DNA from 3 places in the Tahibacter amnicola genome. Region 3 is predicted to be linked to each of the others. Evidence: riboswitches for the same ligand, from Rfam matches in the RefSeq annotation. Region 3 holds a riboswitch; each other region holds the start of a gene.
What was found. A riboswitch is a leader RNA that binds a small molecule or an ion and turns the genes downstream of it on or off. The one in region 3 is predicted to bind cobalamin.
Positions count from the first base shown of each region.

Region 1 (5,702 bases), 2.1 Mb from region 3:
AGGAAGCCGAACGCATTTTCCACACAATGCTTTCCCGCCTGAACCCGCTCGGCCTGCTGTCGGAAGACATGGATCCGCGCAGCGGCGAGCAGTGGGGCAACTATCCCCAGACGTACTCCCTTGTCGGCTTTATCCAGGCCGCCATGCGACTGAGCCGACGCTGGGAGGAGGTGACATGACGCGACTGGTGGTGGTTTCCAACCGGGTAGCCTTGCCCAATGAACTCAAGCCGGGCGGCCTTGCCCATGCCATGCGCTCGGCCCTGCGTGAAATCGGCGGTATCTGGTTCGGCTGGAGCGGGCGCACGACATCGCAGACCGCATCGATGGCGCAGATCCAGCGCGAGGGCAATGTCACCTTCGCCACACTGGACCTCGGCAAGCGCGACCACGAGGAGTACTACGCCGGTTTTGCCAATCGCACACTATGGCCACTTTTCCACTTTCGCCCAAGCCTGGTCGACTTCACCCGGCAGACCTGGGCCGCATACCGGCGCGTCAACGCCATCTTCGCCGAGCACCTGGCCCGCTTCATCGAGCCGGACGACCTGGTCTGGATCCACGACTACCACCTGATTCCATTGGCCAGCCTGCTGCGCGAGCGCGGTATTCGGGCCCGGCTCGGTTTTTTCCTGCATACACCTTTTCCACCACCGGAGCTGCTCAACATGCTGCCGGTACACCGCGAACTGTTCGAGGCGCTGGCCGACTATGACCTGGTCGGATTCCACACCGCCGACTACCTTCGCGCATTCCGCGACTACATCCTGCTCGAAGCCCACGGCGAGGTGAACGATACGGGCGTGATCAGCGTACGCGGGGGACGCCGCAGCTTTCGCGCCGGCGTCTTCCCCATCGGGATTGACGTACCCGAGGTCTCCAATCTTGCGGCGGCGGCGCATGCGCATCCAGGCTGCGCGCAGCTGCATGAAAGCCTGCAGGGACGTGCCCTGATGATAGGCGTTGATCGCCTGGACTATTCCAAGGGCCTGCCGGAACGTTTTCGTGCCTTTGGCCGCCTGCTGGAAGAGTATCCCGAGTTCAAGCGGCAGGTGACCTTCCTGCAGATCGCGCCGGTGTCCCGCACGGAAGTGGCCGAATACCGGCAGCTCAAGCGGGAGCTGGAACGCATCGCCGGCGGTATCAACGGACGTTTCGCCGAACCCGACTGGACGCCGGTCCGCTATCTCAACAACGCGTACCCGCACGCGGCACTCACCGGTTATTACCGGCAGGCGCGTGTCGGACTGGTCACACCACTGCGCGACGGCATGAACCTGGTGGCCAAAGAATACGTCGCCAGCCAGGATGGCGATGATCCCGGCGTGCTGGTGTTGTCGCGCTTCGCCGGCGCGGCCCGCCAGATGGGCGGCGCCATCCTGGTCAATCCGCACGACCAGGATGGCATGGTCAACGCCATGCGCGCGGCGATCACCATGCCGCTGGCCGACCGCCGCGCGCGCTGGCGGGAACTGATGGACGGCCTGGAACGCGAGGACATCACCGCCTGGCGTCGCAGCTTCCTCGCAGCCCTGGATGTCACCGCGGAGGCCCGGGATGGACGCCTGGCTGGCCTGGCTGCCTGACGGGCCGCTGTTCCAGCCGCTCGTCCTGCTGCTGGCGGGCGCTGCGGGTGCCGTCGCCTGGCGCCTGGCCGCCGCTGCTGCGCGACGCGTAGCACCGGCGGGCAGCTATTCGCGCGCTGCGATCGAGGCGATGCGCCATCCCGGGCGTGTCCTCGGTCCGATCGTCGGCATGGTCATCGTACGCACGGCGGCAAGCCTGGATCTGCCCGACGCCTCCAGCCGCATGCTCACCGTCACGTTGATCCTCGGGCTGGCCTGGAGCGCGGTGCGCCTGGTACGAAGTTTCGTGGCCTGGGTCATCTTCACGCACCCGCTCAATGTCTCCGACAACCTGTCGGCGCGCCGCATTCACACGCAGACCGAGGTGCTGGCACGGGCCGTGGTCGTGCTGATCGTCGTTCTTACCAGCGCGGCCATCCTCATGACCTTCCCCGGTGCACGCCAGTTTGGTACGAGTCTGCTGGCCTCCGCCGGGGCCGCGGGCCTGGTGATCGGTTTTGCGGCCAAGCCGGTACTGGCGAACCTGATCGCCGGTATTCAGATCGCACTGAGCCAGCCGATCCGCATCGACGATGTGGTCATCGTCGAGAAGGAATGGGGGCGGATCGAGGAAATCGGCGGAACGTATGTCGTGGTGCGGCTCTGGGATGAACGCCGGCTCGTCGTTCCCCTGAACTATTTCCTCGAACATCCGTTCGAGAACTGGACGCGAACCAATTCCTCGCTCCTGGGAACGGCGCAGATCTGGGCGGATTACCGTATAGACGTCCAGTCAGTGCGCGCGGAACTGGAGCGCATCTGCCAGGCCTCGCCCCTATGGGACAGGCGCACCTGCCTGCTGCAGGTAACCGAAGTGAGCGAGTACGCCATTGCCTTGCGCGCCCTGGTCAGCGCCGCCGATTCCGGGCGCAATTTCGACCTCCGCTGTGAGGTTCGGGAGGGTCTGGTGGCCTTTATCAACCGGCACCAGCCCCAGGCCTTGCCGCGCCGGCGCAACGAGCAGATCAGCGTGTCCGCCGCCGATCTGCCGGCCCGCGGCGCAAGCCCGGTGCCCCGCCCGATGACTACCGATGGGCAAATAACTCGCTAGCCGGCCGAAGCTCCTGTACCATCCGCGCCGCTCCACGGTGGCGGATGGGTCTTGGGCCCTGCCGCTTAAACGGGAAGCCGGTGCATATCCCGGCGCTGCCCCCGCAACGGTAAACGAGCAAACGCACGGCATGAGCCACTGGATGTGATCCGGGAAGGCGCCGCGCGGGATCAGGACGATCCACTCGTGAGTCCGGAGACCGGCCTTGGAGCGGTCCGCACGGCGGATCTGGTGGTGCTGCGGAGGGCAGCGCCGCGGCGTGCATCCTGCCCGTTCGCCCTGCGTCCTCCGCAAACCGTGTCTTGTCTTACGAAACCGCGCGGGTGAGCGCGGAGGAACCCATGAAACTGAACCTGCTTTCCGCCGCAGTGATCGCGCTGCTGGCCCTGCCCCATGCTGCCTCCGCCGCCACCGGCGACGAAGAACTCGACGATGTCATCGTCACCGCGACACGCACCGCCGTTACGGTCGACGACACGCTCGCGCCGGTCAATGTGATCACCCGCGCCGACATCGAGCGCCTGCAGGCCCGGTCGCTACAGGATCTGTTGCGCGGCCTGCCCGGCGTGTCGGTTTCCAACAGCGGCGGGCCCGGCAGGAACACCTCCCTGTTCCTGCGCGGCACCGAATCGGATCACGTCCTGGTGCTGATCGACGGCATCAAGGTCGGCTCCGCCACCTCCGGCAATGTGGCCTTCCAGGATCTGCCGGTCGAGCAGATCGAACGCATTGAAATCGTCCGCGGCCCCCGTTCGAGTCTCTACGGTTCCGAGGCGCTCGGCGGCGTCATCCAGATCTTTACCCGGCGCGCCCACGGCGAATTCGCCCCGCACTTCAGTGTGGGCTATGGCTCGGAAAACTCCCGCGAGGCCGCTGCCGGCCTGAGCCTGGCGGGCGACCAGGGCTGGTTCGCCGCCAATGCCGCCTACTCGGACACCGATGGCTTCAACGCCTGCAACGGCAAGCCCTTCCCCGGCGGCGCCGGCTGCTTCACCTATGAACCGGACAACGACGCCTACCGAAATGTCTCCGGCGCGCTGCGCGGCGGCTGGCGCTTCAGCGAGGCAGTCGAGGCGGAAGCCAACATCCTGCGTACGGAAGGCCACAACTACTTTGACGGCACCTTCGTCAACGAAAGCCAGTACCGCCAGCAGGTGATCGGCACCAAGCTCACCGTCACGCCGTCCGAGGCGTTCAAGCTCACTGTCACGGCGGGCCGCAACAATGACGATTCGGACAACCTGCTCAACGGCGTCTTCTCAAGCAAGTTCAATACGCGCCGCGACAGCCTCTCCGTACAGGGCGACATTACCCTGGCCCCGCATCACCTGCTGACCCTGGGTGGCGACCGGGTCGACGACAAGGTCGACAGCACCACCACCTTCGACGAACGCTCGCGCGAGGACATCGGCGTGTTCGCCCAGTACCAGGGCCAGTTCGGGCGCCATGACGTGCAGCTGTCGGCGCGCAATGACGACAACGAGCAATTCGGCAGCCACGCTACCGGCGGTGCTGCCTGGGGCTACGGGCTCACCGAAAATCTGCGCCTGGTGACCAGCTACGGCACGGCCTTCAAGGCACCGACCTTCAACGAACTGTACTACCCGAACTTCGGAAACCCGACGCTGCAGCCGGAAGAATCACGCTCGTTCGAGGTGGGCCTGCGCGGCCAGGCGGGCAACCTGCGCTGGTCGGTCGATGCATTCCATACCCGCGCGGACGAGCTGATCGCCTATGACGCGTCCATTTCCAAGCCGGGCAATGTCGAGGAAGCAACCCTGCGCGGTATCGAAGCCAGCGTGGGCGCGCAGTTCGGCGACTGGTCCATCGACGCCAGCGCCACCGGCCTCGATCCACAGAACGATGCGAACAATAGCTACAAGGGCAACGATCTGCCGCGTCGCGCCCGCGTGTCCGGCCGCGTCGACGTGGATCGCGCCGTCGGCGACTTCCGCTTCGGCCTGACGTTCGCCGGCGAAGGCCGTCGCTACGACGACCTGGCCAATACCCGTAGCCTCGGCGGCTATGGCACGGTTGACCTGCGCGCCGAGTACGCCCTGGCCCCCGACTGGCTGGTCCAGGCCAAGGTGGTCAACATCGCCGACCACGACTACACGACCGCGGCGTTCTACAATCAGCCCGGTCGTAGCCATTTCGTGACGCTGCGCTATCGTCCCGCCCGCTGAGCGGGCGCGGAAACCGCGTCAAACGGGCCGTCACGGCGACGGCCCGGTCCCATCACCCTTTGCCAGGAGATCCCCGATGAAGTTCCTGCCTACCAAGAAGCAATGGCCTGTCCTGATCCTTCTGATGGTGCTGATGCTGGTCACGCGCTATCACCCGTGGGGTGAAGTGCTGCACGTCAAGGACGCCTCCATGGCCGTGTTCTTCGCGGCGGGCTTCTACCTCGGCGGTACCTTCGCGCTGCCGCTCCTGCTGCTCCAGGCGGGTCTCATCGACTATGTCTCGATCACGCAGTCGGGTATCAGCGATTACTGCGTCACCCCGGCCTATTCCATGCTGGTCGTTGCCTACGCGGTGCTGTGGTATGGCGGTCTGCTGTTTTCCCGTTACTACCGCCAGTCCGTGTCGACCCTGCTGCCGCTGGCCGGCGTCGCCCTGGCCAGCAACCTGGTCTCGTTCTGGATCTCCAACGGCTCGTTCTACTGGTTCGGCGGTCGCGTCGGCGAAGCGACGTTCGCCGGCTACATTGAGAACTTCCTCAAGTACATGCCGTGGTTCGTCACGGTGTCGATGCTGTGGATCATCACCATGGCCGCCGCCCACGCCGTCGCCGTGTGGGGCTTCGGCTACCGGTACGAGAGCCCGCGCCAGAACCGCGCCTGATCCGGCATGGAAAGCGACGCACGCGCGCAGCGCCACCGCGAGCGGATGCAGCGCAAGAAAGCCCTCGTGGACGCGGGTATTGCCCGCGCCACGATCGAGCGCGGCATCATCGTGGTGAACACCGGCAACGGCAAAGGCAAGAGTTCCTCGGGCTTCGGCATGGTCGCGCGCGCGCTCGGC
Region 1 is NZ_CP104694.1:4,485,094-4,490,795, forward strand. It holds partial or broken gene N4264_RS17460 (glycoside hydrolase family 15 protein) at 1-179, shown strand, start outside; gene otsA (alpha,alpha-trehalose-phosphate synthase (UDP-forming)) at 176-1,585, shown strand; gene N4264_RS17470 (mechanosensitive ion channel family protein) at 1,557-2,675, shown strand; cobalamin riboswitch at 2,694-2,897, shown strand; gene btuB (TonB-dependent vitamin B12 receptor) at 3,017-4,861, shown strand; gene N4264_RS17480 (hypothetical protein) at 4,938-5,522, shown strand; gene cobO (cob(I)yrinic acid a,c-diamide adenosyltransferase) at 5,529-5,702, shown strand, end outside.
Region 1: another riboswitch for cobalamin. It lies ahead of btuB (TonB-dependent vitamin B12 receptor); the one in region 3 lies ahead of N4264_RS00385 (ribonucleoside-diphosphate reductase subunit alpha).

Region 2 (5,702 bases), 700 kb from region 3:
ATTGCTGCGGCATCCATGCCGGCCTGGCCGCCAACCCCGCACCATTCAACTACAGCGGCAACACCGGCTACGTCCCGGTGGCCACGCAGGCGAATGCGACCGCCGCGGGCGCCGTGTTTGACCGTGCCGGTGCGTATCCGCGCGATCAGGTCGCGACGGCGGCACGGACCGAATACACCGCGCGCTCGGGCAGCTGGGGCAATCGCTTCCTGGACAGCAGCCAATGGATGACCGGCCTGCCCGCGCCGTCGGCGCCGCCGGTGGATACGGATAACGACGGCATGCCTAACGCCTGGGAGACCGCCCACGGCCTGAACCCCTCGGTCAACGACGCGGCCCTCGTCCGCCCGTCGGGCTATACCGCCATCGAGGAATACATCAATGAACTGGCCGATTCCCTGACTGGACCGGTCGACGCCATCTTCGCCAACGGTTTCCAGTAAACGGGCAGTACGCCGCAGCCGATTGACTCGGACGTCTATACGTCTTAACGTCCGCGGCGTTGATGGTTCCGGGAGTCACGCCCCGGATGAAAAGGGAATCCGGTTGGAATCCGGAGCTGCCCCGCAGCGGTAATTGGAAACGACCTTCGCCAATGGCACTGGCTCCCCTGCCGGGAAGCGGCGAACAGTAGGCAAGCGGTGATCAAGACACCGCCACGTCCATAAGCCCGAAGACCTGCCTCGACCGAAAGCAACCGCTTTCGTACGACCTGGAGCTCCGCGGGGAGACATCCGGACACCGGCGCATGCCGGTCTTCGGCGTTTGTCCGCGATTCCGGTTCGCCCGCGGGGGCGAAGGGTCAGGCCATGCCGGCAGACGCTGCGGCGTGTCGTGCCTTCGTTCCTCTCGGCGTACTCACAAACGCTGGAGGAATTGCAATGTCTTTGGTTACTTATCTCGGTTTTCCCCGCATCGGTTTGAAGCGCGAGCTCAAGCGGGCGCTGGAAAGCTTCTGGCGCGGCGAGTCCGACGCCGCGGCCCTGCAGCAGGCTGCGTCGGAATTGCGCCTGCGTCACTGGCGCCTGGCCCAGGATGCCGGGGCAGATGTCGTGCCCGTCAACGACTTCTCGCTCTACGACCATGTCCTCGATCACGCCGTCATGTTCGACGCCGTGCCCGATTCCCACCGAGCCGTGCTCGATGCGGATTTTCTCACCGGCTATTTCGCCCTCGCCCGCGGCCTGCAGAAGGACGGACACGATCTGCGCGCGCTGGAAATGACCAAGTGGTTCGACACCAACTATCACTACCTGGTACCGGAACTGCGACGCGGCCAAACGTTCCGCCTGCGCGATGACAAGCCCGTACGGGAATTCATCCAGGCACGCGACGCCGGGCTTCGTCCCCGGCCCGTGCTGCTGGGCCCCGTGAGCTTCCTGCTGCTGGCCAAGACCACCGACGGCAGCGCGCGACTGGCCCTGCTCGACGCCCTGCTGCCCTGCTACGTGCAGCTGCTGGCGGCACTCAAGCAGGCGGGCGCGGAATGGGTGCAGATCGACGAGCCGTTCCTGGTGCTCGATCTGGACGAGGACACGCGCCACGCGTACGAGCACGCGTGGGAAGTGCTGTCCAGGGCAGACGGACCGAAGCGGTTGCTGACCACGTACTTTGGCGCATTGGGTGACAACGCGGCATTTGCCGCACGGTTGCCGGCCAACGGCCTGCACATCGACCTGGTCCGCGGGCCCGACCAGCTCGACGACGTGCTCAGGGTACTGCCGTCCGACCGCACGCTCAGCCTGGGCCTGGCCGATGGCCGGAACGTATGGCGCGCGGACCTGGACAAGGCCTTGCTGGCCTCGCAGCGCGCACATGCGCAGCTGCCGTCCCGGCAGATCTGGCTGTCCAGCTCGTGCTCGCTGCTGCATGTACCAATCGACCTGGCGCCGGAGACGGCACTGCCCGGCGCGATTCGTCCCTGGCTGTCGTTCGCGCGGCAGAAGATCGAGGAGCTGCGCACCATCGCCGACGCTCAGCGCAACGATGCAGGGGCTCTGGCAGCCCTTGCCGCGGCACGTGCGGCACGCGCGGCGCGCCTGCTGTCGCCGCTGGTGACCCGCCCGGGGCTGCGGCGCCGGCTGGAAGCGCTCACCGCGGACCAGGGCACGCGCAAAAGTCCCTACGCCGTGCGTGCGGAACGCCAGCGCGAAGCCCTGCGGCTGCCGCTGTTTCCGACCACCACGATTGGGTCCTTTCCCCAGACCAGGGCAGTGCGAGAGGCACGCGCCCGCAACCGCGCGGGCCTGCTGAGCGATGCGGACTACCAGGCGTACCTGGAGAAGGAAACGGCCGCCGCCGTGCAGACGCAGGAGCAGTTGGGCATCGACGTGCTGGTGCACGGGGAGTTCGAGCGCAACGACATGGTGGAGTACTTCGGCGAGCAGCTCGACGGCTACGCCTTCACCCGGCTCGGCTGGGTGCAGAGCTACGGATCGCGCTGTGTCAAACCGCCGATCATCTACGGCGATGTCACGCGTCCTGCCGCGATGACGGTGCAGTGGTCGCGCTATGCCCAGTCACTGACGATACTGCCGATGAAAGGCATGCTGACCGGCCCGGTGACCATGCTCAACTGGTCGTTTGTCCGCGATGACCAACCCCGCGCGGACACCTGTCGGCAAATCGCCCTGGCCCTGCGCGACGAGGTGCTCGACCTGGAAGCCGCTGGGATCCGCATCATCCAGATCGACGAGCCCGCTCTGCGCGAAGGCTTGCCGCTGCGTCGCACGGACTGGGCCGCCTACCTGCAGTGGGCAGTGGAGTGCTTCCGCCTGACGGCTAACGGCGTGGCGGACGAAACCCAGATCCACACGCACATGTGCTATTCGGAGTTCAACGACATCATCGACGCGGTGGCGGCGATGGATGCCGACGTGGTGTCGATCGAGACCTCCCGTTCGCGCATGGAACTGCTCGATGCCTTCGTGCGGTTCCGCTATCCCAACGGTATCGGCCCCGGCGTCTACGACATTCACTCGCCCCGCGTGCCCGGCAAGGCGGAGATGCTGGGCCTGCTGCGCAAGGCGTTGGATGTCCTGCCGGCCGAACAGTTGTGGGTGAACCCGGACTGCGGCCTGAAGACCCGTGACTGGCCGGAGGTCCGCACGGCCCTGGCGGCAATGGTGTCCGCGGCACGTGAACTGCGCCTGGGCGTCGAAGCCGCCGCCTGACGCACCCCGGCGACGGCAGGCGCCACACCTGCCGTCGCTGCTCAAGGGCCGGCCAGAAAGCGGGCCAGGGACGGGCTGTCGAAGGGCCAGTCGAGCTCGCGCCCCGATGCGGTATCGCGCAATACGGGAATGCGTACGCCGTAGCGTTCGTCGAGTGCGGCATCGTCACCGATATCGACCGATTCGAACGCGATACCGGCCGCCGCAGCCAGGGCCGCGGCTTCCTCGCACAGATGGCAGTCGTCAAGCGAATAGAGAATGTAGGCCATATACCGTGTACCCCTGGAGCGGGTCGTAGAATAATCGCGGCCCTTCCCCGCCGGAATCCCGCCCATGGCCGTCAGCGTTTTCGACATCTTCAAGATCGGCATCGGGCCGTCCTCCTCGCACACGGTGGGCCCGATGCGGGCGGCGGCGCGCTTTGTCAATCGCTGGGTCGACGAACGCGGGCTGCTCGACCGCGTGGTGCGGATCCGCGGCGAACTGTTCGGCTCGCTCGCCCATACCGGCCGCGGCCACGGCACGGACAAGGCGGTGCTCTGCGGGTTCGAAGGCGAATTTCCGGACCAGATCGATCCGGACATCATCGACAACAAGCTGGCCCGTATCCGTAGCGAAAAGCGTATCCGCCTGCTCGGACGCCACGACATCGCGTTCGACGAAAAGGGTGACCTGGTTTTCAACAAGCGCCAGAAGCTGCCCTACCACACCAATGGCATGCGGTTTACCGCCTACGGTGCCAATGACGAAGTACTCGCGACGCGCGACTACTACTCGGTGGGCGGCGGCTTCGTAGTCAATCACGACGAAGCTGCGGAAGACCGTATCGTCCCCGATACGACGCCCGTGGCGCACCCGTTCCACAGCGGTGACGAACTTCTGCAGCGTTGCCAGGAATCGGGCAAGACCATCGCCGGGGTGATGCTCGATAACGAGCTGTCCTGGCGCAGCGCCGATGAGGTGCGCAGCGGCCTGCTCACAATCTGGCGCGCCATGCAGAGCTGCGTAGCGCGCGGCGTGCGCGAAGCGGGCGTACTGCCGGGCGGTCTCAAAGTCGTGCGGCGCGCGCCGAGCATGCAGGCGGAGCTGCTGGCCCGGCCGGAGGCCGCACTGAAGGATCCGCTGACGATCCTGGACTGGGTCAACCTCTATGCGCTGGCGGTCAACGAGGAAAACGCCGCCGGCGGACGCGTCGTCACCGCGCCGACCAACGGCGCGGCGGGCATCATTCCCGCGGTGCTGCACTACTTTGACCGCTTTTGCCCGAGTGCGAGCGAAGACGGCATCATCGACTTCCTGCTCACCGCCGGCGCCATCGGCATCCTGTACAAGGAAAACGCGTCGATCTCCGGCGCCGAGGTGGGTTGCCAGGGCGAAGTCGGCGTCGCCTGCTCAATGGCCGCTGGCGGCCTGACGGCGGCACTCGGCGGCACCATCTACCAGGTGGAGAACGCCGCCGAAATCGGGATGGAGCACAACCTCGGCCTGACCTGCGACCCGATCGGGGGGCTGGTGCAGATCCCCTGCATCGAGCGCAACGCCATGGGCGCGGTAAAGGCGATCAATGCCTCACGCATGGCGCTGCGCGGCGACGGCAAGCACCGAGTTTCGCTCGACAAGGTCATCAAGACCATGCGCGACACCGGCAAGGACATGCAGGACAAGTACAAGGAAACCAGCCGCGGCGGGCTCGCCGTCAACGTGATCGAGTGCTGATCAGGACGACGTGTTTCGCCAGAAGTGGACGCCCACCCGGGGAGGGCCGTATCGCGGCCATCCCCAGGTGACGGCAGAACACCTGATTCACACCGTCGTGGCGATCTCCAGCGCATCAGCCAGCAATGCCTGCGCCGTCACTTCGGCGCCGGCGCCAGGACCACTGATTACCAGCGGACGCTCGTGGTAGCGCGCAGTGGTCAGCACGAAGAGGTTGTCCGCGCCCGACAGCGTGGCGCAGGGGTGATCGCGACGCACGGCCTGCGGGCCAACCTGGGCTTTGCCGGTGCGGTCGAGCGTGGCGATGTAGCGCAACACCTTGCCCTGCGCAGCCGCTTCCGCGTACTGGCGCGCGATCTGCGCATCCACCTCGTCGATACGGGCGAAGAAGTCCTCGGCCGGCAACGCCGTGAGTTCGGCGGGAACCAGTCCCTGCACGACGACGTCGGTCTCTTCGATGGCAATGCCGGCCGCGCGGGCGAGGATCAGCAGCTTGCGCGCCACGTCGCCGCCGGAGAGGTCAGCCCGTGGATCGGGCTCGGTGTAGCCGCGTTCGCGCGCCTCGGCCAGCAACTCGGAGAACGGCCGGCTGCCGTCGTAGGCGTTGAAGAGGAACGACAGCGAACCGGAGAACACGCCCTCCAGCGCCAGCAGGCCGTCGCCGGCACCTTGCAGGCGGCGCAGGGTCTTGAGCACCGGCAGGCCGGCACCGACCGTGGCGGCGTCGCCGTATTGGGTCTTGCCCGCGCGGCAACCGGAGCGCACCTCGCGCCAACGCGCGAGGCTGGTTCCCTGCGCGATCTTGTTGGCGCT
Region 2 is NZ_CP104694.1:5,858,416-5,864,117, forward strand. It holds gene N4264_RS23130 (pectate lyase family protein) at 1-443, shown strand, start outside; cobalamin riboswitch at 490-700, shown strand; gene metE (5-methyltetrahydropteroyltriglutamate--homocysteine S-methyltransferase) at 882-3,173, shown strand; gene N4264_RS23140 (glutaredoxin family protein) at 3,215-3,442, opposite strand; gene N4264_RS23145 (L-serine ammonia-lyase) at 3,507-4,889, shown strand; gene metL (bifunctional aspartate kinase/homoserine dehydrogenase II) at 4,977-5,702, opposite strand, start outside.
Region 2: another riboswitch for cobalamin. It lies ahead of metE (5-methyltetrahydropteroyltriglutamate--homocysteine S-methyltransferase); the one in region 3 lies ahead of N4264_RS00385 (ribonucleoside-diphosphate reductase subunit alpha).

Region 3 (5,702 bases):
CGGCCGTCGATTCGGCCATGGCGCGTTATCGCCAGCTCAGCGCATCGCCAGTGCTGGCCAAGGCGCATGTGGTCGAAAGCAGTGGTGCGGAAGAGACGACCGGTTCGTTTTCATCGCGGGTGGTGTCGTTCTTCCAGCGGATCCGCGAGCGCGCCCGCGCCTGAGGCGTGCCGCACTCACTTCCCCGGACGGCGCCGTTTCGGCGCCGTCTTGCTGTCCAGCTCCTGCACATGGAGCCGTGCCTCGTCCAGCAGCCAGTCGCGGAAGGCGAGCACGCCCGGGTGATTGGCCGAGCGCGGCGGGTAGACCAGGTAGTGCGACCACTCCGCGCGCAGGCGCAACGGGGTGAGCGGCACCAGCCGGCCGGTCTCGATCAGGGCACGCGTCATGGTGACGCGCCCCAGCGCAATGCCCAGCCCTTCCGTGGCGGCGCGATGCAGTGTCTCCGTGTCACCAAATTTGGCCACGAAGCGCTTTGGCGGCGTTCCGCCAAATTGCGCGAACCAGTCTGTCCAGCGATCGCCCGGATCGCCCAGGAGTGGCCACCGCGACAGCTCCTCGATGCGTAGCGGACCGCGCTCCGCCAGGAGTTTCGGGCTGGCCACGGGGGTGACCCATTCGTCGAACAGATGCACCACGTGCAGGCCGGGCCAGTTGCCGGGACCAAAGCGCATGGCGGCGTCGATCGGTTCCTTGCTGAAGTCCACCAGCGCAGCGCCCGAGTGCAGTTGAAGCTCCAGTTGCGGGTGACGCGCGAACAGCCGCGGCAGGCGCGGCACCATCCAGCCCGACGCGATCGTTGCCAGCATGCTGATCGACAGGTCATCCGCATGACGCCGCTGCGGCGGCTTGAGCGCCCGCTCGATGGCCGCAATCGGCGCCTCCACGGCATCCAGCAGGCGTTCGCCCTCGGGGGTGAGTGAAACGCCGCGGGGCCCGCGAATCAGGAGCCGCTCGCCCAGGCGCTCTTCCAGGGTGCGCATCTGGTGGCTCAAGGCACTGACGGTGAGGTTCATCTGCTCGGCAGCCCGCGACAGGTTGCGCCAGTGCGCGATCTGGACGAAGGCCTGCAGTGCGGCCAGTGGCGGACGTGCCATTGTGAGAATTCCTCAAGCCTGGCTTGCGAAGATATCGCTTTTTGCAGCGGTATGGCGCGACTACGCTTGCATTCGCCTCAACACAGCGCCCTCGGCGCAAAGCGAAGCCCACCATGTTCTCCCTCGCCAAGTTCTCGATCGCCAAAGACCTGCTGTTCATGCATGGCTACATCGTCCGGCCGGACGTTCTCGCTCCGCAGACCACGCCGGTCGACGCGGCCCGGCCAGTGTCCCCGGCGCGGGCCGCAGCGCCCGAGCGTGCGGCTGCCGAGGGCACCGTCGCGTCTGCGCTGGCGTGCCCTTGAGGACGGCGGCGCGGGCTTGACACGGCGCTTCCGCCGAGCTCGCCCGATTCGGTGACGAAGGGCTCAGTCCACAGCCTTTTGTGTTGACCCGGTTCTGTCAACCCCGATATGTTGTGTCCCGTCGGTTCCCGGTCTCGGCCGGGATTAAACGGGAATCCGGTGAAATTCCGGAGCTGCCCCGCAGCGGTGAGTGGAAACGACAGTCGTCAAATGCACTGGTCCTCCGGGGCTGGGAAGCGACGGCGTGTAGGCGGTTCGACGCGTGTCGGGCCGGGTCCGCGAGCCCGAATACCTGCCGACAGCCGCGCGTCGCACACCGCGCGGACTGGCTCCGGAGCCTCCGCGGGGAGGTCGTCGGCCTAAAGGTTGCGCCGTCTCATCGCGCGCGACCGCCGATCACCATCCTGCACTCCGCACGCCCGAGGGGGCGTGGCCATGCGGCGGTCCCTGACCGCGGCGTCGCCGTCCCTTCGTTTTGTCGTCCCCTGGGCCGGGACGATGACCGTGCCCCCACTCGCACCGGAGGGACGCCATGCATACGACCGAACTCGACAACACCACTTCCACCGCCGCGCGATCCGCGCGTGACAACGAAACCCGCGCGCCGCAGTTTGCGCTGACGCCACCGCACTCCAGCGGCGCCATGGCTGTCACCAAGCGCAACGGCAAGCGCGAGCCGGTTGACCTGAACAAGATTGTCCGCGCCGTCACGCGCGCAGCGGACGGCCTGTTTTCGGTGGACCCGATGCGCGTGGCCACGCGCACGATCTCCGGCCTGTACGACGGTGCCACCACGCGCGAGCTGGACGAACTGTCGATCCGCACCGCCGCCATGCTCACTGCCGAAGAGCCCGAGTACGGCCGTCTCGCGGCGCGTCTGCTCGCGGCCTATATCGACAAGGAAGTGGGTGGCCAGGAAATCCACGCGTTTTCGCAGTCGGTGGCGCGCGGCCATGAGCTGGGGCTGATCAATGCGCGTCTGCTCGAATTCGTGCAGGCCAATGCGCGCAAGCTCAACAACGCGCTCGATCCGGAAATGGACAAGCGCTTTGACTACTTTGGTCTGCGGACGCTGTACGACCGCTACCTGCTGCGTCATCCGCAGTCGCGCAAGGTCATCGAGACGCCGCAGCAGTTCTTCCTGCGCATCGCCTGTGCCCTGAGCGAAGACGTGGGCGAGGCGCTGGAGCTGTACCGCCTGATGGCGAACCTCGACTACCTGCCGAGCTCGCCGACGCTGTTCAATTCCGGTACCACGCACGAGCAGCTGTCATCCTGCTTCCTGCTCGATTCGCCGGATGACTCGCTCGAAGCGATCTACAAGCGTTATGCCGACGTGGCGATGCTGTCGAAGTTCTCCGGCGGCATCGGCCTGTCGTATACGCGCGTGCGTTCGCGCGGTTCGCTGATCCGCTCGACCAATGGCCTTTCCAACGGCATCGTGCCGTGGCTCAAGACACTGGACGCCTCGGTCAACGCGGTGAACCAGGGCGGCAAGCGCAAGGGCGCGGCCTGTGTCTACCTGGAAACCTGGCACGCGGATATCGAGGAATTCCTCGAGCTGCGCGAGAACACCGGTGACGAGGCGCGTCGCACGCACAACCTCAATCTCGCCAACTGGATTCCCGACCTCTTCATGCGCCGCGTCGAGACCGACGGCATGTGGTCGCTGTTCGACCCGAAGATCGTGCCGCAGCTCGTCGACCGTTTCGGCCCGGCATTTGATCATGCCTACGAGCAGGCCGAAGCCGCCGGCCTTGCGATGAAGCAGATCCGTGCGCGCGACCTCTACGCCCGCATGATGCGTTCGCTGGCGCAGACCGGGAACGGCTGGATGACGTTCAAGGACAAGTCCAACCGCGCCTGCAACCAGACGGCGAAGGAAGGCAACGTCGTCCATCTGTCGAACCTGTGCACCGAGATCATCGAAGTCACCTCGCAGTCGGAGACGGCGGTGTGCAATCTCGGCTCGGTCAACCTCGGCCAGCACGTGGGTGACGACGGATTCGACTTCGTGAAGCTCGCCGAGACGGTGCGCGTGGCCGTGCGCCAGCTCGACCGCGTGATCGACCTCAACTTCTATCCCATCGAAACCGCACGTACGGCCAATCTGAAGTGGCGCCCGGTGGGCCTGGGCGTGATGGGCCTGCAGGACGTCTTCTTCAAGCTGCGGTTGCCGTTCGACTCGGCCGAGGCGCGTTCGCTGTCGGCGAAGATCGCCGAAGAAATCTACTATCACGCGCTGGTCACCTCGAACGAGCTGGCCGTCGAGCAGGGCATGCACCCGGCTTTCGCTGACACGCGCACGGCCAGCGGCGAACTGCAGTTCGACGCCTGGGGCGTGACGCCGTCCGATGCGGCACGCTGGGACGCACTGCGCGAACGCATCAAGCAGAGCGGCCTGCGCAATTCGCTGCTGATCGCGATCGCACCGACCGCGACCATCGCCTCCATCGCGGGCTGCTACGAATGCATCGAGCCGCAGGTGTCCAACCTGTTCAAACGCGAAACGCTCTCCGGTGACTTCCTCCAGGTGAATCGCTATCTGGTGGAGGAACTCAAGCAGCTGGGCTACTGGACGGCCGAGATGCGCGACCGCATCAAACTGTCGGAAGGTTCGGTGCAGTCCATCGCCGAGATCCCCGACCGCCTGCGCCAGATCTATCGCACCGCGTGGGAAATCCCGATGCGATCGCTGATCGACATGATGGCCGAGCGCGGCGCTTACATCGATCAGTCGGCATCGCTGAACCTGTTCATGGAAAACCCCAACATCGGCCAGCTCTCGTCGATGTACATGTACGCCTGGAAGGCGGGTCTGAAGACGACCTACTACCTGCGTTCGCGTCCGGCGACCAAGATTGCCAAGACCACGGTCTCCGCGCCGGCGGCCGCAGTGGTTCCGACGCAGGAGCAGGCGGAGAAGGCCGTGTTCTGCTCGCTGGAGAATCCGGAGTATTGCGAGGCCTGTCAGTAAGCACTGGCGCCGCCGCTGTCATTGTCCACACCAGGCGTCGTCCCACGGGGCGGCGCCGCACGCGTCACCAAGGATTGCCCTATGTCTGCCGCCAAACTGCTCGATCCCGGTTTCAACCTGACCCTGCGTCCGATGCGCTATCCGCGCTTCTACGACATGTACCGGGACGCGATCCGCAACACCTGGACGGTGGAAGAGGTCGATTTCTCCCTTGACGTGAACGACCTGCGCCAGAAATTCGGACCGGCCGAGCGGCACCTCATCGAGCGCCTCGTTGCCTTCTTCGCCACGGGCGATTCGATCGTCGCGAACAACCTGGTACTCAATCTCTACAAGCACATCAATGCGCCCGAAGCGCGCATGTACCTGTCGCGCCAGCTGTACGAGGAAGCCCTGCACGTGCAGTTCTACCTCACCCTGCTCGACACCTACCTGCCGGAACCCGAGGCACGCGCCAAGGCGTTCGACGCTGTGGAGAACATTCCCTCGATCAAGCAGAAGGCCGAGTTCTGCTTCCGCTGGATGGACTCCATCAACCGTCTCGATCGCGTCGAAACGCGCGAGCAGCGGCGCCAGTTCCTGCTGAACCTCATCTGCTTCGCCGCCTGCATTGAAGGCCTGTTCTTCTTTGCGGCGTTCGCCTACGTCTATTACCTGCGCTCGCGCGGCCTGCTGCACGGCCTGGCCTCCGGCACCAACTGGGTGTTCCGCGACGAGTCGGGCCACATGGCTTTCGCGTTCGAAGTGATCCGCGTGGCGCGCGAGGAGGAACCGGGCCTTTTCGACGCGGACCTTGAAGCCGAGATCGGCCGCATGCTCGACGAAGCCATCGCCTGCGAACAGCAGTTTGCCGAGGACGTGCTTTCGGGCGGTGTGGCCGGCCTGTCGCTCAAGGATATGCGTCAGTACCTGGAGTACGTCGCGGACCAGCGCCTGACCCAGCTGGGTCTGGCCAAGCGCTACGGCGCGCGCAATCCTTTTGCCTTCATGGACCTGCAGGACGTGCAGGAACTGACCAACTTCTTCGAGCGCCGCGTGTCGGCGTATCAGGTTGCCGTGGAAGGTGAAGTGACGTTCGACGCCGCCTTCTGACCACCGCCGGCCCGTCGCGGCCGGCGAATGCTACGCACCATCCGGGCCCGCTGCCATGTCCGTACCCGCTCCCCTCGCCAGCGAGGCGCGTCTGATCGAGATCGTCTTTCCCGATCACACCAACCACCTGGGTACCTTGTTCGGCGGCCAGGCGCTTGCCTGGATGGACAAGGCGGCCTTCGTCGTCGCGACCCGCTATGCGCGTCGCACGGTCGTGACCGCGCGGTCCGA
Region 3 is NZ_CP104694.1:98,615-104,316, reverse strand. It holds gene N4264_RS00400 (response regulator) at 1-164, shown strand, start outside; gene N4264_RS00395 (LysR substrate-binding domain-containing protein) at 177-1,097, opposite strand; gene N4264_RS00390 (hypothetical protein) at 1,211-1,402, shown strand; cobalamin riboswitch at 1,508-1,717, shown strand; gene N4264_RS00385 (ribonucleoside-diphosphate reductase subunit alpha) at 1,935-4,379, shown strand; gene N4264_RS00380 (ribonucleotide-diphosphate reductase subunit beta) at 4,461-5,471, shown strand; gene N4264_RS00375 (acyl-CoA thioesterase) at 5,527-5,702, shown strand, end outside.